DNA from 3 places in the Mycolicibacterium sp. YH-1 genome. Region 3 is predicted to be linked to each of the others. Evidence: predicted binding sites of a transcription regulator. Region 3 holds the regulator's gene; each other region holds the start of a gene.

Evidence for each region. The regulator LexA, encoded in region 3, represses DNA repair genes until DNA is damaged. The targets are predictions, from matches to a motif close to CGAACANNTGTTCG.
Region 1: L0M16_RS28825 (HNH endonuclease signature motif containing protein) is a predicted target of LexA. The motif match lies at 8,966-8,979, and genes of this name have one in related genera.
Region 2: L0M16_RS16140 (HNH endonuclease signature motif containing protein) is a predicted target of LexA. The motif match lies at 5,217-5,230, and genes of this name have one in related genera.

The regions. Positions count from the first base shown of each region.
Region 1 is NZ_CP092915.1:6,075,441-6,085,946, forward strand. It holds gene L0M16_RS28775 (SDR family oxidoreductase) at 1-611, shown strand, start outside; gene L0M16_RS28780 (hypothetical protein) at 608-1,018, opposite strand; gene L0M16_RS28785 (O-succinylhomoserine sulfhydrylase) at 1,019-2,263, opposite strand; gene L0M16_RS28790 (rhodanese-like domain-containing protein) at 2,260-2,673, opposite strand; gene L0M16_RS28795 (Rv0361 family membrane protein) at 2,693-3,148, opposite strand; gene L0M16_RS28800 (ATP-grasp domain-containing protein) at 3,145-4,230, opposite strand; gene L0M16_RS28805 (UBP-type zinc finger domain-containing protein) at 4,227-4,562, opposite strand; gene L0M16_RS28810 (Na+/H+ antiporter) at 4,631-6,229, shown strand; gene L0M16_RS28815 (MarR family winged helix-turn-helix transcriptional regulator) at 6,239-6,703, opposite strand; gene L0M16_RS28820 (MMPL family transporter) at 6,843-8,864, shown strand; gene L0M16_RS28825 (HNH endonuclease signature motif containing protein) at 8,984-10,369, shown strand; gene L0M16_RS28830 (cytochrome P450) at 10,470-10,506, shown strand, end outside.
Region 2 is NZ_CP092915.1:3,452,803-3,463,308, reverse strand. It holds gene L0M16_RS16160 (QcrA and Rieske domain-containing protein) at 258-698, shown strand; gene L0M16_RS16155 (class I SAM-dependent DNA methyltransferase) at 715-1,308, shown strand; gene L0M16_RS16150 (alkaline phosphatase family protein) at 1,305-2,441, shown strand; gene yaaA (peroxide stress protein YaaA) at 2,468-3,214, shown strand; gene L0M16_RS16140 (HNH endonuclease signature motif containing protein) at 3,670-5,208, opposite strand; gene L0M16_RS16135 (VOC family protein) at 5,381-5,794, opposite strand; gene L0M16_RS16130 (hypothetical protein) at 5,919-6,152, shown strand; gene L0M16_RS16125 (TerC family protein) at 6,328-7,365, shown strand; gene L0M16_RS16120 (amidase) at 7,427-8,887, shown strand; gene L0M16_RS16115 (DUF899 domain-containing protein) at 8,884-9,597, opposite strand; gene L0M16_RS16110 (ArsR/SmtB family transcription factor) at 9,594-10,370, opposite strand.
Region 3 is NZ_CP092915.1:4,180,960-4,191,465, forward strand. It holds gene L0M16_RS19600 (ABC transporter permease) at 1-265, shown strand, start outside; gene deoC (deoxyribose-phosphate aldolase) at 299-997, shown strand; gene sthA (Si-specific NAD(P)(+) transhydrogenase) at 1,102-2,517, shown strand; gene L0M16_RS19615 (trypsin-like serine peptidase) at 2,514-3,308, opposite strand; gene L0M16_RS19620 (proteasome assembly chaperone family protein) at 3,470-4,447, shown strand; gene L0M16_RS19625 (alpha/beta fold hydrolase) at 4,472-5,497, shown strand; gene L0M16_RS19630 (PhzF family protein) at 5,546-6,244, shown strand; gene nrdR (transcriptional regulator NrdR) at 6,258-6,722, opposite strand; gene L0M16_RS19640 (LysM peptidoglycan-binding domain-containing protein) at 6,818-7,264, opposite strand; gene lexA (transcriptional repressor LexA) at 7,473-8,171, shown strand; gene L0M16_RS19650 (LGFP repeat-containing protein) at 8,187-10,289, opposite strand; gene L0M16_RS19655 (acyl-CoA dehydrogenase family protein) at 10,449-10,506, opposite strand, start outside.

The DNA.
Region 1 (10,506 bases), 1.9 Mb from region 3:
GCCACATCGACGTGCTCATCAACAATGCGGGCGTCATGCCGATCGGGCCCTTCCTGGAGCAGTCCGAACAGTCGATCCGCTCATCGATCGAGGTCAACCTCTACGGCGTGCTCGCAGGCTGTCAGCTGGTGCTGCCCGAGATGGTCAAGCGACGGCGCGGCCACGTCATCAACATCGCCTCCATGTCGGGCATGATCCCGGTGCCCGGCCAGGTGGTCTACGTGGGCTCGAAGTTCGCCGTGGTGGGGTTGTCGGTGGCGCTGGCCGATGAGATGGCGCCGCACGGCGTCGAGGTCTCGGTGATCATGCCGCCGTTCACCAACACGCAGCTGATCTCCGGCACCAAGGAGACCGCGGGCACCAAGCCCGTGGAACCCGAGGACATCGCCGCGGCCATCGTCAAGACGCTCGACAAGCCCAAGACACAGGTGTCGGTGCCCACCCCGCTGCGCTTCACCGCCGCGGCGTCATCGATGCTGGGCCCCCGCGGCCGGCGCTGGCTCAACAAGAAGCTGGGGCTGGACCACGTGTTCCTGGATTACGACCACACCGCACGCAAGAGCTACGAGGACCGCGCTCAGGACGCCCAGGGCGTCATCGAGAAGAGCTAGTAGGCCTCGGGCAGCGGATCGCCCGCGCGGTATGCCTCGATATCGTCGAGGCTTCCGGCCAGGTCCGCGATGGCGAACTGGTAGTCCACGCCGTCGGCCTCGGTCGAGCCGACCAGGATGACGTGCGGCTCCGCGGGATCGGTCAGCCACACTCGGGTCACGGGCTCGATCGCCCCGTCGTCTTCGATTTCGTCGGCGACCTCGATACCCGACGGCGGGTAGAACCAGCTGAGGAGCTCATCACTGCTGAAGTCCTCGTCGAACTCCCACCCGCGCGCGGTCAACGTCTCGTCGAGACCGGTGACACCGGACAGATCGGCGTGCACGTCGGGCGGCAGCCAGCGGTCATTTCGGGTGGCCACCCGCCTCTTGCGCCGAGCCTTCTTGGCAGCACTCGACTTTGACATCTAGCTCAACGCCTCGCCCAGGTCCGCGATCAGGTCATCGGTGCCTTCGAGCCCGACCGACAGCCGGACCACCGCGTCACCCAGTCCGATCGCCGCACGACCCTCCGGGCCCATCGCGCGGTGCGTCGTGGTGGCTGGATGGGTGATGAGCGACTTGGAGTCACCGAGATTGTTGGAGATGTCGATGATGCGCAGCTTGTCGAGCACCTCGAACGCACGCTGCTTGCCCCGGCCCTCGGCCGCGGCGAGTTCGAAGGTGACCACGGTGCCGCCGCCACGCATCTGACGCTTGGCCAGGTCGTACTGCGGATGCGACTCCAGGAAGGGGTACTTGACCCACGACACCGCCGGATGGGCTTCGAGGAACTCCGCAACGCGCTGAGCCGAGGTGTTGGAGTAGTCGACCCGAACCGAAAGCGTCTCAAGGCCTTTGAGCATGGTCCAGGCGTTGAACGCACTCATCGCCGGGCCAGTGTGGCGCATGAGCTGCTGCACCGGGCCGTCGATGTACTCCTTGTCGCCCAGGATCGCACCGCCGAGCACGCGGCCCTGACCGTCGATGTGCTTGGTGCCGGAGTAGACCACGACGTCGGCGCCGAGCGGCATACCCTGCTGCAGCAACGGGGTGGCGAAGACATTGTCCAGCACCACCTTTGCGCCCGCGGTGTGGGCCAGATCGCATACCGCCGCGATATCCACCAGCGACTGCATGGGGTTGGACGGCGTCTCGAAGAACACCGCCTGCGTGGGAACCGACAGCGCCTCCTCCCACTGCGCCAGGTCCTCACCGTCGACGAACACCGTCTCCACACCCCAGCGCGGCAGGATCTCGTTGCACACCACGAAACACGAGCCGAACAGGCTGCGCGCCGCGACAAGGCGGTCCCCCGCGCCAAGCAGCGCGCCCAGCGATGTGAACACCGCGGCCATGCCGGTGGCAGTCGCGAACGCCGCTGGTGCGCCCTCGATCAGGCGTAGCCGCTCCTCGAACATCGAGATGGTCGGGTTGCCGTACCGCGAGTACACGTAACGGTCGATCTCACCGGTGAACGCCTTCTCCGCGTCCGCCGCTGACGAGTAGACGTAGCCCGACGTCAAATACATCGCCTCGGCGGTCTCCTCGAACTCCGACCGCAGCAGCCCGCCGCGGACACCGATGGTGGCCTGGCTGACTCCGTCTGGCAGTTGAGCGGGGATGCGCACGCTGGGCACCGGGCTGTCGGCGCCGTGTTCTGGGGAACTCATGACTGCCTCCAGGGCAGGCCGACTGCCTTCCAGCCCGTCGCACCGCGATGCCCCTGCTCGTCGAGGTTGCCCTCGAATCCGTCCAGCACGTTGTAGGAGGGCGCGATGCCCGCCTCGGTGGCCGCCTCGGCGGCGCCGATGGAACGGTTGCCGGAGCGGCACAGGAAGACGACCGGGCGCTCGCCCGGTGTCACGCCCGCCGCGCGCAGCTCGTCGACGAAACCCCCGTTGCGCGTGCCGTCGGTGCGGCTCCACTCGATGTACACGACATCGCGCCGCAGTGACGAGATGTCGGGCACGCCGACGAAGCGCCACTCCGCCTCGGTCCGGCAGTCGACGAGCACGGCCTCGGGATTGTCGACCAGCACCTGCCATGCCTCTTCAGGCGTGATGTCTCCCGCGTAGCTCACGATCGCGAGTGTCCCATACCTAGCTGGGGCCGGGCGAACACACCTTCCAGGCCTGCCCGTCGCGCGCGAACTTCATCTCGGCGGGCACCTTGGTGTCGGGCGCCTTGTCGAAGTGATAGGTCACCGTGGCCGTCGCGACATCGTCGTCGATCTGCACGTTAGACACGCCGTCGACGTAGCGCTCACCGCGAGCGGCGGACGAATCGCGTTGGCGGGCAAGCACTTCAGCTTCACTCCCGTGCTGCTCGGCACAGGTGTAGGTGACGAAGTCCTGATAGGCGGCACGCTGCAGCGCGTCGTTCTGGGCGACCGCGGCGCGGCCCACCTCCTGCTCGGGGGTGGGCCCGTCATCTTCGAAGGCGCCCAGAGCAACGATTCCGCTCACGACGAGCACGATTACCGCAAGCGCCCCGAGGAACGGCGCCATGGTGGGCCGGGTGGACTCGGACTCGTCGTCCGGCTCGGCGCCTGTCATGGCGCCCGCAGAACGCTGGACACCCGGTGCGCACGGTCACGTGCCCGCACCACATCGGGTGCGGTGGCGATGGCGATCGCCCCGTTGTCGCTCACCCGCACGTCGCTCTCGGGGACCTCCAGCGCCTCGCTGAGCACACCGACTGTCGTCGTCCCGCCCTCGAGCACCTCGGCGGCGGCCGGCGAGATCATGATGGTGTCGAGCGAGACCCCGAGGATCGCCCTGGCGTGCAGCTCGAACTGCGAGAGCCGTTGTGAGCGCAGCGTCAGCAGACCCACGTCCTCGGGACGCGGCCGGACGCCGGAGAAGTAGACCTCGTCACCGCGCACCAGCAGTTCGACGCTGAACAGACCGCGCCCGCCCAGCGAGTTGACGATGCGCGCCGCGATCGAACGCGCGGCGTCCAGCGCGGCGGGCGACATCTGGTGTGGCTGCCAGCTCTCCAGCGGACCACCGTCAGATCGGCGGTGGCCGATCGGTTCGCAGAAGGCCACGGTCGGCCCGGACGGCGCGATGCTGCGTGCCGTGAGCAGCGTCACCTCGTCGTCGACCTCGACGACGGTCTCGGCCACCACGCGCTGCGGTGAACCGCCTCCGGCCGTCGCAAGCTTCCAGGCCGCCTCGACGTCCTCGGGCCGGGTCAGGACCGAGCTACCCGCTGTCGACTGGCCGGCGACGGGCGACACCACCAGGGGGAAGCCCGCATGGCGCGCCACGGCGTCGAGTTCCTCGGCCGAACCGGCGAACCAGAACGGCACCGTCGGCAGCCCGAGCTCATCGGCGGCCAACTTGCGCAGACCCTCGCGGTCCAGGCTCAGCCGTGCGCCGCGCGGCGTCGGAAACACGTCGACGTTCTCGGTCTCCGCGGCGGCGATCAGGATCTCGGGTGGCACGTCGGGCGACGCCGCGACCACGTAGCGCGGCTTCACCTCCGCCATCTTGGCGATGACGGCCGCGGCGTCCAGGATCTCCACCAGGGCCACCCCAACTCCCAGCCGCTGGAACGCGAGGGCCAGCTCGCCTCCGGCCGGCGTCGTGCCGAGAACCATCACTACGGGCGGGTCCGCGCGTGTCTCACTCATCGGTTGTCCACCCTGCCAGACCCCGCGTCCAGCCGGATGTCGATGTAGCACCAACGCCACGTCTCACCGGGTTCGACCGAGCGCATCACCGGGTGATCGCTGGCGTGGAAGTGGGCGGCGGCATGGCGGTACGGGCTGGAGTCGCAGCAGCCCACGTGTCCGCAGGTGAGGCACATCCGCAGGTGTGCCCAGGTACTCTCGCCGAGTTCGTGACACTCCTGACACACGCCAGGGGTGAGTGGCTCCGGTTCGGCGAGATCGGCGGCGGCCGACAGATGCTCGCAGGTCTGTGGCGGGGAATTCGTGTCGCGCCCCCGCGTTCTCCTCCGCATGCTGATCAGGATAGGTCGGACCGACCGCGCAAACGGCATAGGTGTGATGGGCAGAGAGGTGGGACCACGTGGCTGCATCGCTACTCGCAGTGCTGGTCGTGTCGGTGTTGTTGGCGGCGGTGGCGCGACGGTATGACGTGTCGGCGCCGCTGGCGCTGGTGGTGGCCGGCCTCGGGGCAGGCATGCTGCCCGGCCTGCGCGGTATCGAACTCGAGCCGGAACTGGTGCTGTTCGTGATCCTGCCGCCGCTGCTGTGGTCGGCGGGGCTGGAGAGCAGCTACGTCGCGCTGCGCAAGAACCTGCGGCCGATTGGGCTGCTGGCCGTCGGACTTCCGTTGGCGACGACGTTCGCAGTTGGGGTGGTTGCCTTCCACACCGTGCCGGAGCTGACGATCGCGGCGGCGCTGACCCTTGGTGCGATAGTCGCGCCTCCCGACGCGGTGTCGGCGACGGCGGTGGGACGCAGGCTCGGCTTGCCGCGCCAGATCATGACGCTGCTGGGTGGCGAGAGCCTGCTCAACGACGCGACCGCGCTGACGGCCTACAAGGTCGCCCTGGCCGCGGCGATCGGCACCGCGGCGACGTGGGGCAGCGGGCTCGGCACGTTCGCGCTCGCAGCGGTCGGCGGCGTGGTCGTCGGCGGCGTGCTCGGGTTGATCATCGACCACATCCGGACATGGTTGAACGATCCGCTTGTCGAGAGCGCGATCGGTCTGGTGGCGCCGTTCTTCATCTACTTCCTCGCCGAGCAGGTGCACGGTTCGGGCGTTATCGCGGTGGTGATCGCCGCACTGCTCCTCGGCCAGCGCTCCACGCGGGCGAGTTACGCCACCCGGCTGCAGGACACCGCGGTGTGGAGGGCCGTGCAGTTGGTGCTGGAGTCCTTCGCGTTCCTGCTGATCGGCCTGCAGCTGCCCACCGTGATCGACGAGCTGGCCGGTATCAGGGCCTCGGTGCTGGCCACCGCATCGGTGGCGGTGCTGGCGACGGTCATCGTGGTGCGCATCGTGTGGGTGTACGCGTTCGCATATGTGCCCCGCATGCTGTCGGCCCGCATCCGCGAGAGGGAACCGAGGCCGACATCGGCGCAGGTGTTCATCGTCGCGTGGGCTGGCATGCGCGGCGTGGTGTCACTGGCCGCGGCGTTCGCGGTGCCGATGACGACGCTCTCCGGTGACGCGTTCCCCGGTCGGCCCCAGCTCGTCTTCCTGACGTTCGTCGTCGTGGTCGGCACGCTGCTGCTGCATGGGCTGACACTGCCGTGGTTCATCAAGGTGCTCGACGTGCCGAGCGATGACAGCGCACGCGATGCGCTCGAGGCCGCGGCGGCACAGACCAGGGCCACACAGGCGGCGTCACGACGGCTCGACGAGCTGCTCGCGGAGGACAGGCCAGGGGTGATCATCCACGAGCACACGCCCAAGATCCTTCGGGCGTGGAACGAGCGGCGCAGCGACGCCGCGTGGGAGGAGCTGGGCCGCGGCGACGACGAGATCGGCGAGAGCCCGGCGGCCACGTTCCGCAGGCTTCGCCTGGCGATGCTGGCGGCCGAGCGTGAGTCGTTCATCTCCCAGCGCGACGAGGGCTCGATCGATGACGAGGTGTTGCGTGCGCTGCTGCGGGGCCTGGATCTGGAGGAGGCCGCGCTCAATCGCGACCGTGAGTAGGCCGAGACTTCAGTCCTGACCGACCACGGTCGGCATCTCGGCACGGTATGCCCGCATGCCTGCCACCAGCGCCCCGAAGGTGCGGTGGGCGGCACGCAGGTCCTCATCGGGCAAATCCGCGAGTGCGGCGTGGGTGTGCTCACCGAGCCGGGCGAAGAACTCGCGGGCAACGTCCCAACCGTGGTCGCCGTAGCGCAGGATCACCTTGCGTCGGTCGGTGGGATCCATCTCTCGTCGGAGGTGCCCGTTCTCGGCCATCCGCTCCACCAGGTAGGTGATCGCGGCCCCCGACAACCCCATGTTCTTGCGAAGGTCGCCCGCTGTCATCCGAACCCCCGAGTGCTCGGCGATCATAACGAACAGCAATGCCCGAAATTCGTTGGCGGACACATTATTACGTACCGCGAAGGCACGCGATATCCAATCGGACTCCGATGTGAGTTCTCGGAGGTCGGCCGAGATGACACGTTCCATTCGGAGTCGCTCATCTCCTGGCGGCCCTGATTCCGGCATTGCGCTTGCGGTTCCTTTGGCAGAGTTGGCTTTCCAACATATTCCGCTGATTCAACCACCGAACCTTGATCCTTTGTTTGAATACTGAAAGATTGAATCGATGTCCTCACGCCTGCACGGCCTGATCGCCCTCGTGGTTCTGCTCGTATCGGTGGCGACCCTGGTTCTGCTCGGCGGATCCGACACCGATTCAACGTCGCCAGTAGCCGTACCAGCGAACTCCGAATCGGCCCGGGCGGATAGCACACGCCCAGAGTTCCCTCAGGGCGACGCAGTTCCAGCAATCTTGGTCGTCACGCGGCCCGACGGTGCCGCACTGTCGCCGGCCGACCTCGCCGCCACCGATGCGGCGCGCGCCCGGGTCCTGGCCGCGGGTGACGCCGATGGCGCGCCGCCCGTCGTGGTCTCCCAGGACGGACAGTCCGCGGTCGCGACGATCCCGCTTCGGGGAGAACTCTCGGGCTTCGCCCTGAACGACGCCGTCACATCACTGCGGGCGGCGGCAGCAGACGGTCTGCCATCGGATCTGCGCACCGAGGTCACCGGCGGACCGGCGTTCGGCGCCGATATCGCGAACTCGTTCAGCGGCGCCAACATCACCCTGCTCGCCGTGACCGCAGCGGTGGTCGCGCTACTGCTCATCATCACCTACCGATCGCCCGTGCTGTGGCTGGTGCCGCTGTTGGTGATCGCACTGGCTGACCGCGTCGGATCGGTGATCGGTGCGGCGATCGCCACCGGGGTGGGGACGACTCCCGACGGCTCGACGTCGGGTATCACCAGCGTCCTGGTGTTCGGCGCGGGCACCAATTACGCGCTGCTGCTCATCTCCCGCTACCGGGAGGAACTCGGGCGAGAGAGCGATCACCGTGCGGCCCTCGCGACGGCGCGGCGTCATGCCGGACCCGCCATCATCGCCAGTAACGCGACGGTGGTGCTTGCGCTTCTCACCCTGCTGCTGGCGTCCTCGCCGAGCACCCGCAGCCTCGGCGTGCAGGCCGCAGCGGGTCTGGTGGTCGCGGCGGTTTTCGTGCTCCTGGTGCTGCCGCCGGCGCTCGCGCTCTTCGGTAAGCGCTTGTTCTGGCCGTTCGTGCCGGAGGTCGGCGCTGAACCCCTGACGACGACGGGCTTCTGGCACCGCATCGCCGACGGCGTGGCACGGCGGCCAGGCCAAGTCGCCGGTGTGTCGATCGCCGCGCTCGCACTGCTGTGCACCGGCCTGATCGGCACCCCGATCGGGTTGTCGCAGACCGAACAGTTTCGCGTGCAGGCCGAATCGGTCACGGGGTACCAGACGCTGGCCGCGCACTTCCCCAGTGGCCTGACCGATCCCACCCGCGTCGTCGCGGCGACCGCCTCAGACGACGCGATCCGCCAGGCCATCGTCTCAACTCCCGGCGTGGTGTCGGCCCAGCCCTCGGGGCAGTCACCATCAGGCCTCACGCAGTGGTCGGTGGTGCTCGATGCCGCACCGGGATCGGATGAGGCCTTCGACACCATCGACTCGCTGCGGGCCTCGGTGCACGACGTCGACGGCGAGGCACTCGTCGGTGGGTCCGACGCGTCGGCCCGGGACGCGCGAGCCTCGGCGGAGCGCGACTTGCGCGTCGTGGTGCCCGCGATCCTGGTGGTCGTGCTGGTGGTGCTGTATGTGCTGCTGCGCGCGGCGCTGGCCCCGCTGGTACTGGTTGCGGTCACCGTGCTCAGCGCGCTCGCCGCGCTCGGCCTCGGCGGCTGGGTCAGCGTGCACGCCTTCGGATTTCCCGCGCTGGACAACACGACACCGTTGTACGCGTTCCTGTTTCTGGTGGCCCTCGGTGTCGACTACACCATCTTCCTGGTCACCCGGGCCCGCGAGGAGACCCCCGAGCACGGCACCCGCGATGGCATCGTGCGCGCCGTGTCGGCCACTGGCGCGGTGATCACGAGCGCGGGAATCGTTCTGGCAGCAGTGTTCTGCGTTCTCGGCGTGCTGCCGCTCATCGTGCTGACCCAGATCGGCATCATCGTTGGTCTCGGCATCCTGCTGGACACCTTCGTGGTCCGAACCGTGATCATCCCCGCACTGTTCACGTTGATCGGTCCACGAATCTGGTGGCCCGCGCTGCGTCCAGACCGCTAGCGCCGGCTGAGTCGTCATCATCTTCACGTTCGACGAATTAGCGAAAACTCGTCTGCCCCTTTGGTTTCACGTGTCACAAATCTGAGATTCCCGTCGGTCATCGCACGTATGTTCGAGGTATGTCATCGGGTCCCGTCGCCACCGCCGTGCAGGCGCTGCGCGCCGCCCGCGACACAGTCGCGGCCCTCGACCTCGACGCCCTGACCCACCCGGAACTCCTCGAACTGCTCGATTACCTCGAACACGACGCCCGCCGGGCACCAGTTGCCGAGTACCGCATCCTCAACCGACTCGCCACCGAGGCCAACCCCGTCGAACTCGGCGACACCACACTGCGAAAGCTGGTGGCCTTCCGGCTGCGGATCAGCGTCAACGAGGCCAGCAAGCGCATCGACACCGCCGCCGACCTCGCGCCGCGGCGCACCCTGACCGGCCAACCCCTGCCACCCGTTTTGGAGAACACCGCCGCCGCTCAGGCCCGCGGCCAGATCAACACCGAACACATCGCGATCATCCGCAAGTTCTTCGCCGACCTACCCGAGCACATCGACACCCAGACCCGCACCGACGCCGAGACCGACCTGGTGCGTGTGGCCGCCAAACAGAGCCCCGAGGGTCTGCGCAGTGCCACTGCTCTGCTGCTCGCGCTGCTACACCCCGACGGCGACTACACCGACGCCCAACGCGACCGCCGCCGCGGCATCTCGATCGGCAACCAGGGCGGTGACGGGCTGAGCCGTATCAGCGGACACCTCACCCCCGAACTGCGCGCCACTCTCGAACCGATCCTCGCCAAATGGGGCAAGCCCGGGATGTGCAACCCCAACGACCTCACACCCACCATCGACGGCGAACCCACCGACGCCGCCATCGACAGCGATGACCGCACCCAATACCAACGCAACCACGACGCCCTACTCGCCATGGGCCGCAACCTGCTGTGCTCAGGACAGCTCGGTCAGCACCACGGGCTACCGACCACCATCATCGTCACCACCACCCTGCAACAGCTCGAATCCGGGACCGGGCACGCCATCACCGCCGGCGGCACCCGACTACCCATGGCCGACGTCATCGCACAGGCATCCCACGCCTTCCACTACCTCGCGGTGTTCGACCAACACACCGAAGCGGCCCTCTACCTCGGGCGCACCCGACGCTGCGCCACCGGCGCACAACGCATCGTGCTCTACGCAAAAGACCGTGGCTGCACCCGACCCGGCTGCACAGCCTCGGGCTACACATGCCAGGCCCACCACGCCGTCGCGGACTGGAAGAACGGCGGCCAGACCAACATCGACGACCTCACCCTGGCCTGCGGACCCGACAACCGTCTCATCGAGCTAACCGAGTGGAGCACCCGAAAACGCAAAGACGGCCGCACCGAATGGATCCCACCACCACACCTGGACACCGGCCAAACCAGAGTCAACGACCTGCACCACCCCGAACGCATGCTGCACCCACCCGAGGACAACCCCGACCAAGATGACGACCCCGTCTAGCCGATGCCAACGTGGGCACGGAATACACCGTTCGACGGAGTCGCGCGGCGCTGACCGCGGTCTTCACCGGGCGGTCGGCGGCGTCGGTACCGTCGAGAGCATGACCCAGACGACCCCACCGCCCCCGGTGCACATGC
Region 2 (10,506 bases), 730 kb from region 3:
GGGCGACCAGGCAACCGGCAGCCATCGCAGGGTAGCAGCGTGCCGGAGTCGTTTGGGTGAGCGCGACACTGTGCGATTCCTGTGTATGGCAGACCCCGACGCCACCGGCGCTCGCCAGCAAACGCCGCTTCGGGTGAGCGCCTGCCCGGACGAAAAGACATGCACCAGTACAGCGAAATCACTTTCCTTCAACACGGCGCCGCCCCGCGCGCACGGGTACACAATCGGCTCACAGCCAAACGACGAAAGAGGCCTCCATGCCGCTGGACGAGATTCGACAACCTCGCCGCACCGTGATCGTCGGTACGGGCCTAGGCCTTGCCGCGACCGCACTCGCCGGCTGCGCCACTGCCGACGACAAATCCGCCGAGTCGTCAACGGGTTCGGCCCCAGTGGGAGGCGAGGGCTCACCGGCCGCCGACGCCCCGCTGGCGAAGACGTCCGATGTGCCCGTCGGGTCCGGGATCATCGTCGACGAGTTCGTTCTCACCCAACCGACCGCAGGGACTTTCAACGGCTTCTCGTCGGTCTGCCCGCACCGCGGATGCAATGTGTCGGAGGTGATCGACGCGAATATCGTCTGCCCGTGCCATGGCAGCCGGTTCGATCTCGAGGGTGCGGTCGTGAGTGGTCCGGCAGTCGAGCCGCTGGAGCGCAAGACCGTGTCGATAAAGGGGGACGCGATCCTCGCCGGCTGAATGCGAGGATGGCGCGATGATCACCCGATGGCAGAACTCGGACGCGCCGCGGGGCGACGATTACGACGCTCGCTGGCGAGCGCTGGCCGCACAGGGCCGCAGCATCCACGGTGAGGCTGACCTCGTCGACGCTCTGCTGCACGAGGCGGGCGGCACGCGCGTGCTCGACGCGGGTTGCGGGACGGGTCGGGTCGCAATCGAGCTGGCGACCCGCGGTTACCGCGTCACCGGTGTCGACGTTGACCCAGCCATGCTGTCGACCGCCCGCGACAAGGCCCCCGAACTCCGCTGGCTGCGGGCCGATCTCGCCGATCTGGCGGCGGTCACCGACGAGCGCTTCGACCTGGTTGTGCTCGCCGGCAATGTGATGATCTTCGTCGACCCGGGCTCAGAGGGGGCCGTCCTCGCGGCGGCCGCGGGGCGGTTGGTCGACGGCGGGATTCTGGTCGCTGGCTTTCAGATCCTGCCGGACAGGTTGTCGCTGCAGCGCTACGACGAGCTCGCCGAGGCCGCGGGTCTGCAGCCCGTGGCCCGGTGGTCCACCTGGAATCGCGACCCGTTCACCGGAGGCGACTACGCGGTGACGGTGCACGCCAGGAGCCGGTCATGACGCTGCCGTCGCCTGATCCGGATCTCGCGCACCTCAGTGATGTGGTTCCCGCGGTTCTCACCGCGATGGGTGCGCCCGGTTTCTCCAGCCCGATCGCGCTCCCGGGTGACGTCTCCGGCGCCTGCGTGCTGCTGATCGACGGGCTCGGCGCCGAGCTGCTGGCCGCCCACGCCGGCGACGCACCTGTGCTGGCCGGACTTCGGGGGCAGACGATCAGCGTCGGGTTTCCGTCCACCACCGCGGCGGGTCTTGCCGCAGTCGGCACCGGCTGCAGGTCCGGTGAGCACGGCATCGTCGGATACAGCTTCCTGCTGCCCGGAACCGGTGTCGTCAACGCTCTGAGCTGGCGGCCCCACCCGTGGGGAGACGACCTGCGGGCGACGGTCGAACCCGAACGGGTGCAACCGCTTCCGACCACATTTGAGCGGGCCGCGTCGGCCGGGTTTGCCGTCAGCGTGATCTCCGCGGCGAAGTTCGCCGACTCCGGGCTGACCCGCGCCGTCCTGCGCGGCGGCCGCTACGTCGGTGTTCATGCGATCGGTGACCTCGCCGCCAGTGTGCGCGCCGTCGTCGCCGATGGCGGCTTCTGCTACGGCTATCACGCCGACCTCGATCTGTTGGGACACCTGTACGGCCCGGGGTCTGATGCGTGGCGCGCGCAGCTGCAGCAGGTCGATCGCCTGGTCGCGTCGGTGGTGGAGACCCTGCCGCCCGGCGGTCTGCTCGCCGTGGTCGCCGATCACGGCATGGTCGCGGTCGACGCGGCCGGTGTCGTCGACCTCGACGCCTCTCCCCTGCTGCTCGACGGTGTCGCCGACATCGGAGGTGAGGCCCGCGCCCGCCACGTCTACACCGCCGCCGGTGCCGCGGACGCGGTCCTCGCCGCGTGGCAGGAGACGCTCGCGGATCGTGCGTGGGTGGTGTCGCGGGACGAGGCGATCGCGGCCGGGTGGTTCGGCGCACGGGTATCCGATGAGACGCGCATGCGGATCGGTGACGTGGTGGCGGCCGCCCGGGATTCGGCGGCGATGGTGCGCCGTACCGTGGAACCCATCGAGTCCTCGCTCATCGGCCACCACGGATCGCTGACGTCTGCCGAGCAGCGCGTGCCACTGCTGCTTGCGCATGGCTGATCCCCACTCCGTTAACCTCAACGCCCGTGATCGTCCTGCTGCCGCCTTCGGAGACCAAACGTGACGGCGGCGATGGGCCGCCACTTCGCCTCGAGACGTTGGGCTCGCCAGAGTTGGGCACGCTGCGGTCGGAGTTGATGGGCGAACTCGTCGCCCTGGCGGCCGATCGGCCGACCTGCCGAAAGGCCCTGGGTATCTCGGCGGCCCAAGATGCCGAGATCGACCGCAACGCGGCCCTGCTCACCGCGGGCACCATGCCCGCGATCAATCGCTACACCGGCGTTCTCTACGACGCCCTGGATGTCGAATCCCTCAGTGGGGCAACGGCGTCGAGGGCGCGAGCGCGACTGGCGGTGGGCTCTGCGCTGTTCGGGTTGTTGCGCGCCGACGACGCAGTTCCCGCCTATCGGTTGTCGGCCGGGTCGAAGTTGCCCGGTCGGCCGTCCTTGGCGGCCCGATGGAAACCTGTCCTGGAGCCCGTACTCGCCGCGCTGGCGCTCGATGAACTGATCGTCGATCTGCGCTCCGGCGCGTACGCGGCGCTGGCGCGGGTGCCCGGTGCAGTCACGGTCGACGTGGTGTCGGAACGCCCCGACGGAAGCCGCGTCGTGGTGAGCCACTTCAACAAGGCCCACAAGGGGCGGTTGGCGCGTGCACTCGTCAGCTCCAGGTCCGAGCCCGACGATGCGGCGAAGGTGGCGGCGGTGGCCAAACGCGCAGGCATGCAGGTGGAACGCAGCGGCAACGCGCTAACGGTCGTGATTACCGGTTAGTGCAGCGTCGCAGGGAGACTCGCGCCTAGGTGCACGGAATCCCGTGCGGACCGCCAATCCAGTGACCGGGCGGGGACTGCCAGGGGCACCACTTCTTGACCTGTCCGGGCGAGCCCCAATTGACCCCCGGATCCCAGTCAACCCAGTCTCCCGGGCCCGGAATCCATGGAATGTCCGGACCCCAACCGGGATCAGCCTGTGCCAAGCCTGTTCCGAGTCCAATGGAGGCAGCGCCAAGCGCACCGGCGATCATTGCTGTCGCCGCGGTTCTCCTCAAATTCACCTTTGGTCTCCTTCCTGCTCGTCGCCGCTGCCTCCGAGACAAGACAGGGTGTTGACGCGCGGTACCAGGAAGCCGGTATGTCGTCGTTGTGCTGGACGGCAGACCAACGTTCACGACCCGTGCGTCCAGAATACGCCTCTGCCCGTGGCGTAAAAGCGCAGATCACGACTGGTCAGAAGGGTGGTGCCGCGCCAGCGGGCTGACACTGCGGGTCGGTTTCGTTGAGCCGGCGTTCATCGTCGATGCGATGTGCACGGGCACGGGCTCGGGAGGTGCCGCGTCGGGGCATGGTGAGCCCGCTACCCGGGGCCGTTGCGTGCGGCGTCATGCGCGTGATGCTGGCGGCGACGGGTGCGGTCGGGGCGCACAGTTCGGGGAACAGCACGCTGCTGCCCGGGCAGGTGCGGTAGGTCTGACCGTCAGGCACGGTCCAGATGACGGCGCCGTCGGGGTCTTGGCGGTCGTGCCAGCCGCCTTGACCGCTCCAGAAGGTTTTGAGCAGGTGGTGTTTTCGGCACAGGCACTTCAGGTTCGATGCACACGTGGGCCCGACAGGGTACGGAATCGTGTGGTCGAGGTCGCAGGCAGTGGCCGGTTCGTCGCAGCCCGGGAACCGGCACGTCAGGTCGCGGCAGCGCACGAAGTCCGCCAGTGCCATCGACGGCACGTAACGGGGTTCCGGAGGTGCGGTCCCGGGGTGCAGGACGTGTTTGATCGCGGCGGTCAGGGCCAGGCGGCGGATGATTGGGCCGGCCAGAACGGGCCCGTCGATCATCACTCCGGGTGCGGTGGCCGCCAACTCGCCGGGGTCAGTGTCGGTGAGCGCCTCAGCCAGGGTCAGTTCGCGCACAGGCTTGTCGAACATGCGCGGCTGCTCGCCGTCGAGAGCGGCGTCCTGGCGCGCTGTCACGTCACCCTGGTCGGTGAGGGTGTCGTCGCGGGTGATGACGTAGACCACTGCCGAACTGCGGACCGGTGCGGCGGCGGCGCAGTCGGGGTCATCGCACAGGCAGGTCAGCCGATCCGCTCCGGTGGCCAGTGCACCGAGGGCGTCGGCGCGACGCTGATCGAGGGTGCGGGGGTCCCGCCCGCACACGGTGTCGGCCAGCCCATCGAGACGCCGGCCCAGTGCCTTGGCATCGTGGGCGAACAGCTCGCCCCACAGTGTCGCGATACCGGAGGCGTCATCGACGTCGATGTCGACACCGCGGGAGCGCGCCCGTGTCTGCGTGCGGCGCAGCGCATGCGGGTCGTGGCGGTCGACGAACACGTCGATCGCGTCCACCGTCCTTTCCTTCGACATCGGCGGCCAGTCGGTCAGCGCGTCAGCCAGATCGGCGTCAACGGCACGCAAGGCGTCGGCATCCTTGATCAGGGCAGTACGCCACACCGCGGTGGACACCAGCTGGTAGGACAGCTGGCCCTGGGAGAAGGCCGCCGCGACCCTCGGCAGCCGGTCGCGCAGCGATGTCGCGACCAGCAGTTGATTCGACGCCGCCGCGGAGGTGATCTGTTGGGCGGCACCGATCTCGGCGCAGACCGCTCCCCAGTTGTCCAAGTACCACTGTTCCCGCGAGGCGGAGTCGTCGGCGGACTGGCGGACGTCGAGTATCGCCACCATGGCGCTCAGGCGCCGTGCACAGGCCGCGGACTCGACCCGCGCCCACGCTGCCACGGCCTCACCACCAGAGGCCCGGGTTGCGACTGACACGAATTCATCGAACACATATTCGAAAATAGTCGCAGTGCGGGACACGCGCCAGCACCGAAATCGGCATCTGTGGATGAAAACGCCGCTGTGGATAACTCGGTGATCAACCGCCGAGAATGTCAGAGCCCCATGCTAATTGGCCCGAGCGCCGGTCCCCGGCATCGAACGCGACTCAGAGCGTCCCGAACAGTTCGATCGAGTTACCGTCGGGATCGGCGATGAACATCCAGCCCATCCCGGGGACCGGTTCGAACTCGGTGGGCGGTTCCACGACCTGATAGCCCGCCGCCTCGATCTTTGCGGCCGTCTCGCGCAGGTTGGTCACCCCGATGGTGAGGTAGCGCATCCCCGCCTGAGCCTTACCGCCACCGGGCATCACCGGTTGCGCAGGGGGCGTGTTGTAGGTGACCAGCTTGATCACGCTCGCCCCCAACGCATATCGCCGTTGCCGTCCGTCGGCGAACTCAATCTCACCCTGCAACTCGAGGCCGAGGAAGTCCTCGTAGAACGCGACCATCGGGTCGAGGTCGGTCGTGACGAGTCCGATCTCTACGGTCGGTGTCAGCAGGTCAAGGTTCACGGTCACCTCTTCGGTATCGCGGGTCATGGGGGCGTGCCGTTCGGAGCCTAGCCACTGTTGTCGCCCCCGAACCCGGACACGCAGGCAATATATGGGGACCATTCAGCTGACGCTTACGACGGGAGATCGCGTGGAAACGTTCTGGCGCTACCTACGCGTACAGGCGTTCGTCTTCGTGTGTGGCATCGTCGGTCCGATCTTCCTGATCGTCTACTTCGCCACCCAGCCCGATCCGACCATCAAGTGGATGTACTGGGCGGGCCTGTTCATCACGGCGCTCGACGTGTTCATCGCGCTGGGGCTCACATCAGCGGCCAGTCGCGGCAACCCGAAACCCTCCAGGTCAGAGCCATCGGAGCAGTAGCCAATGCTGCCCGAATTTCACCACGACCGAGTTCCTCTGACAGACTGATCGCTGAGGGGAGTATTCCTTCGCCGCGGTGTCGTCATCACGTTGTCCACCTTTGGACAGCCGGTGCCGTGGGCCGCATTCTGCGGCGGCAGAGACCTCAGCCGTGTTTGACGACCGGAGGAAGCTCTTGAACGTTACCCAGATCGAATGGATCGTCACGCTTGGCGTGACGCTCGCAGTGCTGCTATTCGACATCATCTTCATCGCTCGCAGGCCTCACGAACCCACATTCCGTGAGTGCGCGATAGCGCTGACGTTCTATGTCGGTCTTGCAGTGCTGTTCGGGATATGGGTCTGGTACTTCCACGGCAGTCAGTTCGGGGTGGAGTTCTTCGCCGGCTGGCTCACCGAGTACAGCCTCTCGGTGGACAACCTGTTCATCTTCCTGATCATCATGGCGAGCTTCAACGTGCCCAGGAAGTTCCAGCAGCAGGCGCTGCTGATCGGCATCATCCTGGCGCTGATCTTCCGCGGCATCTTCATCGCGCTGGGCGCGGTCGCGATCAACCAGTTCTCCTGGATCTTCTACGCATTCGGCGCGTTCCTGGTGTACACCGCAATCAAGCTGGCCCGCGACACCGAACACGATGACGACGCCGAGAACGGTGTGATTCGGTTCGCCCGCAAGCATCTGACGCTCACCGACAAGTGGGATGGGCTCAAGATGTGGATCAAGGAGGATGGCAAGCGTCTGATGACGCCCATGTTCCTGGTGATCGTGGCGTTGGGCACCACCGATCTGCTGTTCGCGCTGGACTCGATTCCCGCCATCTACGGGCTCACCCAGGAGCCCTACATCGTGTTCACCGCGAACGTGTTCGCGTTGATGGGTCTGCGCCAGCTGTACTTCCTGCTGGGCGATCTGCTCAAGCGGCTGGTCTACCTGTCGCAGGGGCTCGCCTTCATCCTGTTCTTCATCGGCGTGAAGCTGATCCTGCACGCGTTGCACGAGAACGAGCTGCCGTTCATCAATGGCGGCGAGCATGTGCCGGTCCCCGAGATCCCGACGCTGGCCAGCCTGGGCGTCATCGTCGTGACCCTGGTGATCACCACCGTTGCCAGCCTCTACAAGACACGAGTGATCGACAAGAAGAACGGTGCCTCCAAGGTGTCCCCGGCCCCCGCCGCCGAGACCTCGGCGGATACACCGGATCGGCCCGCCTAACTGACGCCGGCCAACGGCATCGACTTGCCGTTGGCCGGGGCAGGCCCCAGGATCTGGGGCAATGGATCAGAACTCGGCCGTCGAATTGTCGGCCATCGATGCGATCGACCAGGCCTCGCTCGTCGCGGCTGGTGAGTTGGGGGCGGCGGATCTGCTCGACGCGGCGATCCTGCGCGTCGAGGCGACCCGCTCCCTCAATGCCGTCATCACCGACCTGTTCGAGCGGGGTCGCGCACAGGCGACTGCGCTCGACGAGTCCGGGGTGCTTCGGCACGCGGCAGCGGGGCCGGTGGCCGGGGTGCCGTTCCTGCTCAAGGATCTCGGGGCGTCGCTCGCTGGCGCCCCCGAGGCGATGGGCTCGCGGGCGTTGCGATCCCACGTGGCAGGCGAGTCCGCGTGGATCGTGGACCGCTACCTGGACGCTGGTCTGGTGGTGTTCGGCAAGACCAACACGCCGGAGTGGGGAAACCACTGCACCACCGAACCCTCCCTGTTCGGGCCGACGGTCAACCCGTGGTCACCGGATGTCAGCCCCGGCGGGTCCAGTGGCGGTTCTGCGGCTGCGGTCGCCGCCGGTGTCGTGCCCGCGGCCTCCGGTGGTGACGGCACCGGCTCGATCCGTGTGCCTGCCTCATGCTGCGGGCTCGTCGGACTCAAGCCGCGCCGGGGCCGAACATCGTTCGCGCCGGGCGGCGGCCACGGGCTCGAGGGGCTCGTCAACGAGCATGTGCTGACGCGGACGGTGCGCGACAGTGCCGCGTTGTTGGATGTCGTGACCGGGTCTGCACCTGGCGATCCCTACACGGCACCGCTGCCGCGGTCACCGTTCCTGCAGGCGATGTCGGAAACCCCTGCGCCACAGCGGATTCTGACCACAACCGGATCGCCATTCCCGGGGTCGCCGACCCATCCGGAAGTCATCGCCGCGGTCGAGTCGGTGGCCGCGACGCTGAGCGATCTTGGGCACCACGTCGCGTCCGGTGCGCCGACAATCGATCCGGACGTGGTGGCCGACGCGATTGCGGTGCTGCACACCGTCAGCAATGCCGAACTGCATGCCCTCGCCACCGGGCACCTCGGTCGCGAACCCCGCGAGGACGAGTTCGAGGCCAGCACGTGGGTGATGGTGCGCGAGGGCTTCGAGACAAGCGGTGTGGCATACGCCAGGGCGATCCACGCCGTGCATGACCAGACGCGACGCTTCGTCGCAGGCATGTCTGGGCATGACGTGCTGCTGGTGCCAACGTTGCTCACGTTGGTACCGCCATATGCGCTCCTCGATCAGCCGCGTGGAACCACCAGGGGGTTCTTCGACGTGGAGTTCGCCACGACGGGCTGGACCGCGCTCGCCAACGTCACCGGTTGGGCCGCGATCTCGCTACCGCTCGGGATGAGCGCGACGGGGCTGCCGATCGGCGTGCAGTTGATGGCGCCCGACGAGACGATCCTGCTTCAGCTCGCCCGCCAGCTCGAGCAGGCGTCGCCGTGGATCGATCGACGCCCTCCGGGATGGCTCGCCTAGTCGACGTGCGCGTTGATCTGTGCCAGCCACCCCTGCGCCACAGGCAGGTCCGTGCCGTACTCGTCGTGCCAGTTCAACCACTCGTACGGCGGCGTCTGCGGATAACCCTCGGGTGAGTCCTCCCAGTTCTCCTGGCGACCGAGCGCGGTGATGTCGAGATAGCTCCACGTGCTACCCATGGCCTCGTCACCACGGTTGTCCACGAAGTACGTCCGGAACACGTCCTCGCCATCGCGAATGAAGGCGTTGTGCCCGTGAAAGTCCTTGACCCCGAAGTCAGTGTCGAAGTCGTCGGTGAGGGTGAACCACGGCATCTGCCAACCCATTCGATCCTTCAGCGCTGCGATAGCCGCTTGGGGCGCCCGCGATGCGTAGACCAGCGTCGTGTCCCGCGCATTCAGATGGCCGAGGTTCCCGACATGGTCGGCGACCATGGAACAGCCCCGACAGGCGTGCTCCGGCCAGCCGAACACTCCCGGTTCGAAGAATGCCCGGTAGACGATCAACTGTCGTCGGCCATCGAACAGGTCCAGCAGGCCCACCCGGCCCCGCGGCCCCTCGAACGCGTAGGGCTTCTCCACCCGAACCCAGGGCATCCGGCGGCGTTGAGCAGCCAACGCGTCACGCGCCCTGGTCATTTCCTTCTCCCCCACCAGCAGGTCCTGGCGCGCGGCGTCCCACTCCTGCGGCGAGACGATCGCCGGCTTCACCGCTCCTCCAACCCCGACTTGAGACCGGCGAGCTTGCGCGGCCAACCCTGCGAGATCAGGCCCCGCACCATGCTGTCTGGACCGAAATCGTCGTGAATCACGGTGAGCTTCACCTGATCACCCTCCTGCTCAAGGTCGAAGGACACCCTCGAGCGTCGCTCGGCAGCGAGTTCGGCGATGGTCGCCTCCGTCAGGCTCGGTGCGATCTCGCGGATCTCGGGCACGAAGGTGTGGAAGGTGAATGCCAGCCGGCGGTAGGGGTCTGACTCGAGGATCACCTGTTCGGGATGCTCGATCCGCACTCCCCCCTCGACCCACGCGTAGGTGGAACCCTTCGTCCAGTCCGACTCGATCGCGTGGCCCATGTAGTTTCGCGAGAACACGGGGTCGGTGATCGCCCGCCAGAGTCTCTCGGGCGTGGTCTTGATGTAGGTCGTGTACACGAATTCCGCAGTGTCGCTCATCTTCTCTGTCTCCAATGCCGTCTTCAGGTCGGCCAGTGCCTTTACCCGCGGCTGGTCGTATTGATTGATCCACCGATCGGCGATGGCGTTGATCGGCTCGGCGTTGAGGTAGTGCAGCTTCTCCCGGCCCCGCCACGTCGTCGTGACCAGGTTGGCGCCTTCCAGCACCGCCAGATGCTTGCTCACCGATTGCCGGGCCATCGCCAGGCCAGTGCACAACTCCCGCAGGCTCTGACCGCCGCGGACGTTGAGGCTGTCCAGCAGACGGCGCCGGCTGGGATCTGCCAACGCCTTGAAGACCTCGTCCATCCGCGTCGTTCGCTTCCTTACATGCAGCCGGTTGGCTGCATATCTACCTTATGCAGCCGATCGGCTGCATGTCAATGGGTGGCACTCGTCGGCCGGATTTCCCAGTTGGATGCGTGCGCCGACGCTGGGATGTCAG
Region 3 (10,506 bases):
GCGGCTCACCATCGGTCAACCCACAGCCAACACCGGACTGGAACTGGATGCCATCGCCGCGGTGGTGCTGGGAGGGACCAGCCTGTTCGGCGGAAAGGGCGGCGTGATGGGCACATTCATCGCCGTGCTGCTGCTGTCGGTGCTGCGCAATCTCTTCAACCTGCTGGGGCTGAGTTCGTTCTTCCAGATGCTCGTGACCGGACTCATCCTGATCGCGGCGCTGATCATGAACTACGTCCTGGACCGTCAGAACAAGACCGCCTGAAACCCAGGCAACAACAGAAGGGCTTCGAATCCGATGACTATCGACACACAGCCGACCACCACCGAGGTCGCTGCAATGATCGACCACACCCTACTCAAGCCGGAGGCGACCGCGGCCGACGTCGAGGCATTGGTCGCCGAGGCAGTGGCGCTGGGCACCTACTCGGTGTGCGTCTCACCATCGATGCTGCCGATCAGCGTCCCGTCCGACTCGGATCTGAAAATCGCAGTGGTGTGCGGCTTTCCAAGCGGGAAGCACAGCTCGGCGGTCAAGGCCGCCGAGGCCGCCGAGGCAGTGCGCCTCGGCGCAGACGAGATCGACATGGTGATCGACATCGGGGCGGCGAAGGAGGGCTCGTTCGACCGCGTCGAGGCCGATATCGCAGCGGTGCGCGCCGCCGCGCCCGCGCCGACGGTACTGAAGGTGATCATCGAGTCGGCCGCGTTGACCGATGACGAGATCGTCGGGGTGTGTCGCGCGGCTACGGCAGCACGCGCCGACTTCGTCAAGACCTCGACGGGTTTCCATCCGACCGGCGGTGCCACCGCGCACGCGGTCGAGCTGATGTACCGCACGGTCCACAGCGAAGGTCTCGCGGTGAAGGCATCAGGCGGTGTGCGCACTCTCGAGCAGGCACAGGCCATGATCGCGGCGGGCGCTACCCGGCTAGGCGTGTCGGGATCGCGCGCGCTGCTCGGCGCGGCTGGGCCCGAGGTGGCATCCGACTACTGACAGACTCCCCATCGGGATGAAACTGTGGCCCGTGGGGACGGTGTTCACCCGCTATTGACGCCGTCGGCATGCGGGGTTGAGGCAAGCGGCGTAGGACTACACCCATGGGTTCCTCGCAGGAGTACGACCTCGTCGTCATCGGATCCGGTCCCGGCGGCCAGAAGGCGGCGATCGCGGCGGCCAAGCTCGGCAAGTCGGTCGCGGTGATCGAGCGAGGCCGGATGCTGGGCGGCGTCTGCGTGAACACCGGCACGATCCCGTCGAAGACGTTGCGCGAGGCCGTCGTCTACCTCACCGGCATGAGCCAGCGCGAGCTGTACGGCGACAGCTATCGCGTCAAGGACAAGATCACCCCCGCCGACCTGCTGGCCCGCACACAGCACGTGATCGGCAAGGAGGTCGACGTCGTGCGCGCTCAGCTGATGCGCAACCGCGTCGAGCTGTACGTCGGGCACGCCCGCTTCGTCGACGAGCACTCCGTCCTGATCGAGGACCCGTCGCGGGCCGAGCGAATCACCGTCTCGGGCCGCCACATCGTCATCGCCACAGGCACCAAACCGGCCCGGCCCCCCGGCGTCGAATTCGACGAGGATCGCGTCCTGGACTCCGACGGGATCCTGGACCTCAAAACCATTCCGACGTCGATGGTCGTCGTCGGCGCCGGGGTCATCGGCATCGAGTACGCCTCGATGTTCGCCGCGCTGGGCACCAAGGTCACGGTCGTGGAGAAGCGCACGGCAATGCTGGAGTTCTGCGACCCGGAGATCGTGGAGTCGCTGCGCTTCCATCTGCGGGATCTGGCGGTCACGTTCCGGTTCGGCGAGGAGGTGACCGCCGTCGATGTCGGCTCCGCCGGCACCGTCACCACCCTGGCCAGCGGCAAGCAGATACCGGCGGACACCGTCATGTACTCCGCGGGACGGCAGGGGCAGACCGATCACCTCGACCTCGACGCGGCGGGGCTGGAGGCCGACGATCGCGGGCGCATCTTCGTCGACGAGAACTACCAGACCAAGGTCGACCACATCTACGCCGTCGGCGACGTCATCGGCTTCCCCGCGCTGGCCGCCACCTCAATGGATCAGGGCCGTCTCGCGGCGTATCACGCGTTCGGCGAGCCGTGTAAGGGCATGACCGAACTGCAGCCGATCGGCATCTACTCCATTCCGGAGGTCTCCTACGTCGGCGCCACCGAGGTGGAACTGACCAAGGACTCCATCCCCTATGAGGTGGGGGTGTCGCGCTACCGCGAACTCGCCCGCGGCCAGATCGCCGGTGACTCCTACGGCATGCTCAAACTGCTCGTCTCGACCGAGGACCTGCGCATCCTGGGCGTGCACATCTTCGGTACGGCAGCGACCGAACTGGTGCACATCGGCCAGGCCGTGATGGGCTGCGGCGGCACCGTCGAGTACCTGGTCGACGCCGTCATCAACTATCCGACGTTCTCAGAGGCCTACAAGGTCGCCGCACTGGACGTGATGAACAAGCTCAGGGCACTGAGTCAGTTCCGCACCTAGCAGCCGTCGTCGAGCATCGTCGGGGCGTCGTCACCCTCCCCGCCCGCCTCGGCGCGTTCCAACAGGTGCACCACAGCAGGTCCGAAGGGTGCCGAGTATGACACCGCCTCGTCGCAGCCACCACCGTCCAAACCGCCGGTCAGACCCGCGATCGTCGCGCCCGACACCCAGGGCGAGCCACTCGTGCCGTCGGACAGCCCCGTGCAGGGCAGCGCGGGGAATCCCCGTTCGGTCGCCGTGGTGGTGGTACTGCACCCGACCGGTCCTCCCCCGATGCCCAGCGCGTAGCCGGTCAACGTGATCGCCATGCCCTGGTGAGGCGCAGAACCGAGCGCGAAACCTCCACCTGCTGCCGACTCGACCGAATCACCGCTGTCCCTGCTCACTCGGGCGATGGCATAGTCCGCCACCGGGTCCTGATCGGACACCCAGCGAGGGTCGAGGTAGACCGCGTCAATGTGCCAGAAGTCCTCAGGGTCCGCGTCATCGGAGAAACCAGGTACGAAGTAGGCGTCGATCCCGTCGGATATGCAGTGCGCCGCGGTGATGATCAGATCACCGTCCTTGGAGTCGAGCACCGAACCCGAGCACGTGTGCAGCGTCTGGTTGCCGAGGAACACGGCACCGATGCGTCGGTCCGGTTCGACGGACGTCGCGCTGGCCTCGGTCACGGCCGCCTGGGCAGCGCCCGCCTCGGCCGCGGCGACTCCGACTGGTCGCGGGGCCGCCCGGTCCGAGCACCCCGGCGCCAGCGCCACCAGGGCGGCCAGCGCAAGCATCCGAATCCTCATCTGACGATCCTGCCCGAAGTACCTAGGAATTCGCCCAGCACACTGTCGCGTTCATAACGAAGGGTGGGCCTGCGATGGCAGGCACCCCAACGTGCGGGACACTAGAGATCACGGAGTGTGGCGGTCCGACCGTCGATGACCCGTGGTGAGGAGGCAAGGCGATGGCCGACAACCCGGAACAGCAGTATCAGCCCGAACAGAACGGGATGTACGAGCTGGAGTTCCCCGCACCACAATTGTCGCTGCCCGACGGCCGGGGGCCTGTGATGATTCACGCCCTCGAGGGCTTCTCGGACGCAGGTCACGCCATCCGGTTGGCCGCCGCCCACCTGACGGACACTCTCGACACCGAGCTCGTCGCGTCGTTCGCCATCGACGACCTGCTGGACTACCGGTCGCGGCGACCACTGATGACGTTCAAGACCGATCACTTCACCCACTACGAAGATCCCGTGCTGAATCTCTACGCCCTGCACGACAGCGTGGGCACGCCGTTTCTGCTGTTGGCGGGCATGGAGCCCGATCTGAAATGGGAACGGTTCATCGCGGCGGTTCGGCTGCTGGCAGAACGTCTCGGCGTCCGCAAGGTCATCGGGCTGGGCACCATCCCGATGGCCGTGCCGCACACCCGCCCGGTCACCATGACCGCGCACGCCACCGACAAGGAACTGATCGCCGAGCACCAGCCGTGGGTCGGTGAGGTTCAGGTTCCCGCGAGCGTGTCGAATCTGCTCGAGTACCGGATGTCGCAGCACGGGCACGAAGCCCTGGGTTTCACCGTGCACGTACCGCACTACCTGGCGCAAACGGACTACCCGCCCGCGGCCGAGGCACTGTTGGCCGAGGTCAGTAGGGCGGCTGCGCTGCAGATACCGCTCGCGGCACTCGGACAGGCGAGCGCGGAGGTGCACACCAAGATCGCCGAGCAGGTCGAGGCCAGCACCGAGGTCGCTCAAGTGGTTTCTGCCCTGGAGCACCAGTACGATGCTTTCGTCGCTGCTCAGGAGAACCGGTCATTGCTGGCCCGGGACGAAGATCTGCCGAGCGGCGATGAACTGGGCGCGGAATTCGAACGCTTCCTCGCCGAGCAGGCCGGTGACGAGCCCACCGACGGGCACGGCGGACCTGCATCGCCCTGACGGGCCCGACGACGGAGTTGGCGGATGACGACGGACCAGAAGCCCAACCTACGACCCGTGCGTGAAATCGTCCCGACGTTGGAGTACCGCACCATCCACGGGTACCGCCGCGCCTTCCGAGTGGCCGGGTCAGGCCCCCCGATCCTGCTGATTCACGGCATCGGCGACAACTCCACGACATGGACCACGGTCCAGACCAAGCTCGCGCAGCGGTTCACCGTCATCGCGCCCGACCTGCTGGGTCACGGGAAGTCGGACAAACCGCGCGCCGACTACTCGGTCGCCGCCTACGCCAACGGCATGCGCGACCTGCTCAGTGTCCTCGACATCGAGCGAGTGACAGTGGTCGGTCACTCGTTGGGCGGCGGGGTCGCCATGCAATTCGCCTATCAGTTCCCACAATTGGTGGACCGACTCATCCTCGTTGGCGCGGGCGGCGTGACCAAGGACGTCAACGTCGCACTGCGCATCGCGTCCCTCCCGATGGGCAGCGAGGCCCTAGCGGCGCTGCGCCTGCCCATGGTGCTGCCCGCTCTGCAGCTGGTCGGCCGAGTGGGCGGCGCCCTGTTCGGCAAGACCGGTGTCGGCCGCGACATCCCCAACATGCTGCGCATCCTGGCCGACCTGCCCGAGCCGACGGCGTCATCCGCCTTTGCCCGCACGCTGCGTGCGGTGGTGGACTGGCGGGGACAGGTGGTCACCATGCTCGACCGATGTTATTTGACCGAATCCGTTCCCGTTCAACTGATCTGGGGATCAAAGGACTCGGTGATCCCAGTGAGTCACGGCCGCATGGCGCACGCGGCGATGCCGGGCTCACAACTCGAGATCTTCGAGGGCTCAGGCCACTTCCCGTTCCACGACGATCCGGACCGCTTCGTTGCGCTCGTGGAGACGTTCATCGACTCGACAGCCCCCGCGACACACGACCAGGAAGCACTTCGGAACCTGCTGCGCACCGGTGTCACCGAGGCCGACTTGACCGGTCCCACCGGCACCCGGGCCGCGGTGCTGGACGCGATGGACACCGACGAGCGCAGCGCCACCTGAGGTCGCAGAGCCGCCCAGTTGGGCCGCCCGACGACGTAGCATCGGCAGATGGCTATCGACGTGACCGTGTTGCGCGTCTTCACCGACTCCGACGGCAATCACGGCAATCCCCTTGGCGTGGTTGACGCCGACCAAGTTCCCCCCTCCGACCGCCAGCGCGTAGCCGCGCAATTGGGTTACAGCGAAACCATTTTCGTCGGACTGCCGGCACCAGGAGCCACCACCGCCATAGCGCACATCTTCACCCCGACGACCGAGCTTCCGTTCGCGGGGCATCCGACCGTGGGAGCGGGTTGGTGGCTGCGCAACCGCGGGACGCCGGTCAAAACGCTGCAGGTGCCCGCCGGGGTGGTGCAGGTCGAGCACCAGTCTGCGCCCGACGGTGAGTTCACCACGATCACCGCACGCGCGGAGTGGGCACCGGAGTTCCTTATCTACGAAATGTCATCGATCGACGAGGTACTGGCCGCCGATCCAGATGACTACGCCGAGGACGTCGAGCACTACGTGTGGTCGTGGAGCGATCGGGCCGCCGGCGCCATCCGGTCGCGGATGTTCGCCAGCCACTTCGGCATTCCCGAGGACGAGGCCACCGGTTCGGCGGCCGTGCGCATGACGGACTACCTGAGTCGCGATCTCTCTATCACGCAGGGCAAGGGTTCACACATTCGCACGTCGTGGGACGCACAGGGCTGGGTGAAGGTCGCAGGCCGGGTCGTCGACGACGGCACCAGGCAGATCGACTGACCCGCTCGCCCGGTCAGCTGGAAGGGGCGACCTTGCGGTGCGCGCGCAGCGCCTCGATCTCGCGTTCGAAGTCATCGGCCGAGGAGAACGACCGGTACACCGAGGCGAACCGCAGATAGGCCACCTCGTCGAGGTCTCGTAGTGGGCCCAGAATCGCCAGCCCGACCTCGTTACTGGCAACCTCGGGTGATCCGGCGGCGCGGACGGCGTCCTCGACCTGCTGAGCCAGGAGGTTCAGCGCATCGTCGTCGACCTGTCGGCCCTGGCAGGCCCGGCGGACGCCCTTGATCACCTTCTCCCGACTGAACGGTTCGGTGACCCCGCTGCGCTTGACGACCGCCAACACGGCGGTCTCGACGGTGGTGAAACGCTTGCCGCACTCCGGGCACGAGCGGCGGCGGCGGATGGCCTGCCCCTCATCGGCCTCACGGGAGTCGACCACTCTGGAGTCAGGGTGACGGCAGAACGGACAGTGCATCACCGCTCCTTCGCCGCCTATGGCCAGTCCGGGCAACCCGGTCGCATACGAGCGTACCGTCGCACGGACGCAGGGTTCACGGCGCACGGCGCACGTCAGCCCACGGGGGCGATGAGCGTCTGCCCGGCATCGACCGCGGCGGAATCCAATTCGTTGAGCTCACGGATCTGATCAACGACCGCACCGGTGGGCGCATCGGGGGCCACGCGACGAGCAAGCTGCTGCAGCGACTCCCCCATTTGCACCTGGACGACGGCCAGTTGGCCCGGCACGGGCTGGGGCACCTCGGGCGGGGCGCCGAACTGGGCCACGAGTCCGAGCCACACCGTGATGCCAGCTGCCATCAGCGCCAGCAGCACTGTCGTGACCGGTGTGATGGGCTTGCGTCGGTGCGAAGCCCGCGACATCAGAACGCCGGTGCCGCGGTACCGCAGCGGCTCCGCGGCCGGCCGACGGCGTTGCGGACCCCGCGACGCGTCGGGGCGTCGCCGCACCGGGCGAGCGATGAGATCGGTCGGGTTCTCCCTGGTGATGATGGTCATCTTCGAGCCTTTCGGTGAAGCGCCGGAGCGTGTGTTCGCTTGTGTGTTCGAAATATAATCGCTCAGGTGTTCGATGAATAGAACATGTGATCGAACTGTTGCAAACGATATCGGCGCCCACCGACAAGTTCCGGCCGTCACGCGCCGCTCCCGACACGCGTCGAACACATGTTTGATTATCGGGATTGACAGGACTAGATTCGCCACCATGAGTGACAGCAGCGACACACGAGACGGAAGCGACGACACACCTGTGCGCCGTGACGCCGCGCTGACCGAACGTCAGCGCACCATCCTCGAGGTCATCCGCAATTCGGTCACCACAAGGGGATATCCACCGAGCATCCGAGAGATCGGTGATGCCGTCGGCCTGACCTCGACGTCATCGGTCGCACACCAACTGCGCACGTTGGAGCGCAAGGGCTTCCTGCGGCGCGACGCCAACCGGCCCCGCGCGGTGGACGTGCGCGGTTCCGACGACATGGTGACTCCGATCGTGACCACCGACGTCGCCGGGTCGGACACGCTGCCCGAGCCCACCTTCGTACCCGTCCTCGGCCGGATCGCCGCGGGTGGTCCGATCCTCGCCGAAGAGGCGGTGGAGGACGTCTTCCCGCTGCCGCGCGAACTCGTCGGCGAGGGATCGCTGTTCCTTCTCAAGGTCGTCGGCGAGTCGATGATCGACGCCGCGATCTGCGACGGCGACTGGGTGGTCGTGCGTCAGCAGAATGTGGCCGACAACGGCGACATCGTGGCCGCCATGATCGACGGCGAGGCGACGGTCAAGACGTTCAAGCGCACCCGGGGACAGGTCTGGCTGATGCCGCACAACCCGGTGTTCGACCCGATCCCCGGTAACGACGCGGCCATCCTGGGCAAGGTCGTCACCGTTCTCCGCAAGGTGTGACGGCGGCCGGCCGCGTCAGCCTCTGACGAAGCCGTTCGTCAGAGCGAATTCCTCACTGGCGAACCAGACCTCGGCCTTCACTCGGTCGTACTGCTCCGAACCGGGTAGCCAGTACAGACCCGTCTTGGTGTCGGCCTTGATCGGATATCCGGCAGGGGCACCATCACCCTCATCGGAGGCCAGCCGCAACGACGTCTGAGCCGGCGCGGGCTCATCGAGCTGTATGGCCGCGTGGCGACCGCTAGGCGGGCCGCTAACGGCCTCGACCTCCTCTGGGCGAGCCTCGTCTGGATGATCCACCGCTGCGGGATCGACGGCCTCAGCGGCGTCCGCGGCCTCGACGTCATCGTCGACGGCCTCGGTGTCCGCCCAGACCTCCGACGCCTCCGAGTCCTCCATGGCCGCCTCGTCGGTGGAGTCGCGCTCCTCGACGACGCTCACAATGAGGTTGGGCTTCGTGTCGATCGCGTCCTGATCGAGGGAGAATCCACCGTCCAACGAACGTGCGGCGGGAACCTCCGGCGGCACGGACGCGGCAGGCGTCGCGGCGTCACCGCCCTCGTCGTCCTTCGGCATCGCCCACGCGCTCAACGGAACATAGGGCTGCTGCTGGCTGGCCGGTGTCGGGCCCGCCGACGGCATCGGGCCGGACGCGAAGTCACTGCCCTCGTCGTCGTCATCGTGATCATGAACGTCACGATCGTCGTCGTCATAGTCGTCGTACTCGTCGAAGCGGTCCATCGGTGCGCGGTCCTCACCGCGCCGCCGGTTCAAGATCACCGCGACGACCACGGCACCCACCAGTACGAGAACGGGTATGAGGGCGAGCGCCCACCACCACTTCTGATACCACGGCTTCCCGCCGTCATCGCCTACCGGCCCGGTGGCCTGGGGTGCCCTCGGGGCGTCCTGACCGGGCACCGCGAGACCCGCGAGCGCGTTGGCCAGATTCGGCGGCTCGGTGGAGAACTCGTTGCTCGCACGGTCGAACGTGATCGCCCCGTTGGCGAACTTCTGGGTGATCACATCGCCGTTCTCGGCCTGATCGGCGGTCGGCGCACCGAGATCGCCGGTCGCGCCGCCGAGTTTGGCCCAGGCCGCGTTCATCGCGCCGCGCACGATCACCGCGCCGAAGTCCGGCGTCCAGAAGATCACCGGTTCGTCGGGGGCGGCGAACTTCGCGATCCGGCTGGCGGGGGCGAGACCACCATCGGCCTCGGAGGCGATCGGGAAGCCGAGGTCACCCGTCGGCCCGCCCACGCTCTCGTACTTCTCCAGCAGCTGGCCAGTGATCACATCGGCGCCGTGGGCGGGGCTGTAGAAGATCTTGCCGCCGCTGAACGCCTGCACCAGGTTGCCGTCGCCAACCGGTTGCGGCGGTCCGTCGGGAGCGCCGAGTGGGCCAAGCGGCCCACCCGCGGCGCGGCGCGCCGCATTGATCTCCGACGTCGCATCACCCGGGATCTCGAGACCCTTGAGCTGATCGGCCAGCTCCGGCGGGGTGGTCGTGAAGGTCTTGGTGCTCCGGTTCCACGACAGCTCGCCACCGGTGAACTTCTGAGACACCACCTCACCGCGGTAGACCTCGTCCTCCGTCGGCACACCGAGAACACCCGCTGATCCACCAAGCGCGTCCCACGCCGCGTTGATGGCGCCACGGACCACCCTGGCACCGGTGTCGGGGGTGAAGAAGATGACCGGCTTGTCGACCGCGCTGAACGTCGTGTTGCGGCTGTCGGGCGCCCGGCCCGCACCCTCATCGATGTTCGGGAAGCCCAGATCACTCTCAGCGGGCCCGCCGAGCGCCAGATACTTGTCCAGAATCGCGCCCTGCATGATGCGCGCACCGGTCTCCGGGGTGAAGAAGATCCGCCCGCCGGCAAAGTTCTGTCCGAAGCCAGCCCCGACGGCATAGACGCCACCGTCCTTGGGACCCAAGGTGCCGGTGTCACCACCGTTGGCATCCCAGACCTGTGTGATCGCGGCGTCGGCGTCACCCTCGGGCGTCGCCCACGCGATCGGCGCCATCGGGGCAAACGCCACGACAGCAGCAACCAATACGAGCGCCACACTCGAGCGCCCCACGAACCTGCCCAGCAGGTTTTGCAGCCCAGTCATCGTTCCTCCCCGCGACACACTGAGGGTTCTCTGCAAGTGTCGCGTCCGTCAACCTTGCGTCAGGCGACGTCAATCTTGAGGGATATCCAGGCCGTGGCGTGTAAGTGTCGCGTCACCCACACGGCGACTGCGGGCCCCTCGCGCGTCGATTTCGGGCCATCAGACGCCGAGGCTACGGCCGATGATCTCCTTCATGATCTCGGTCGTGCCGCCGTAG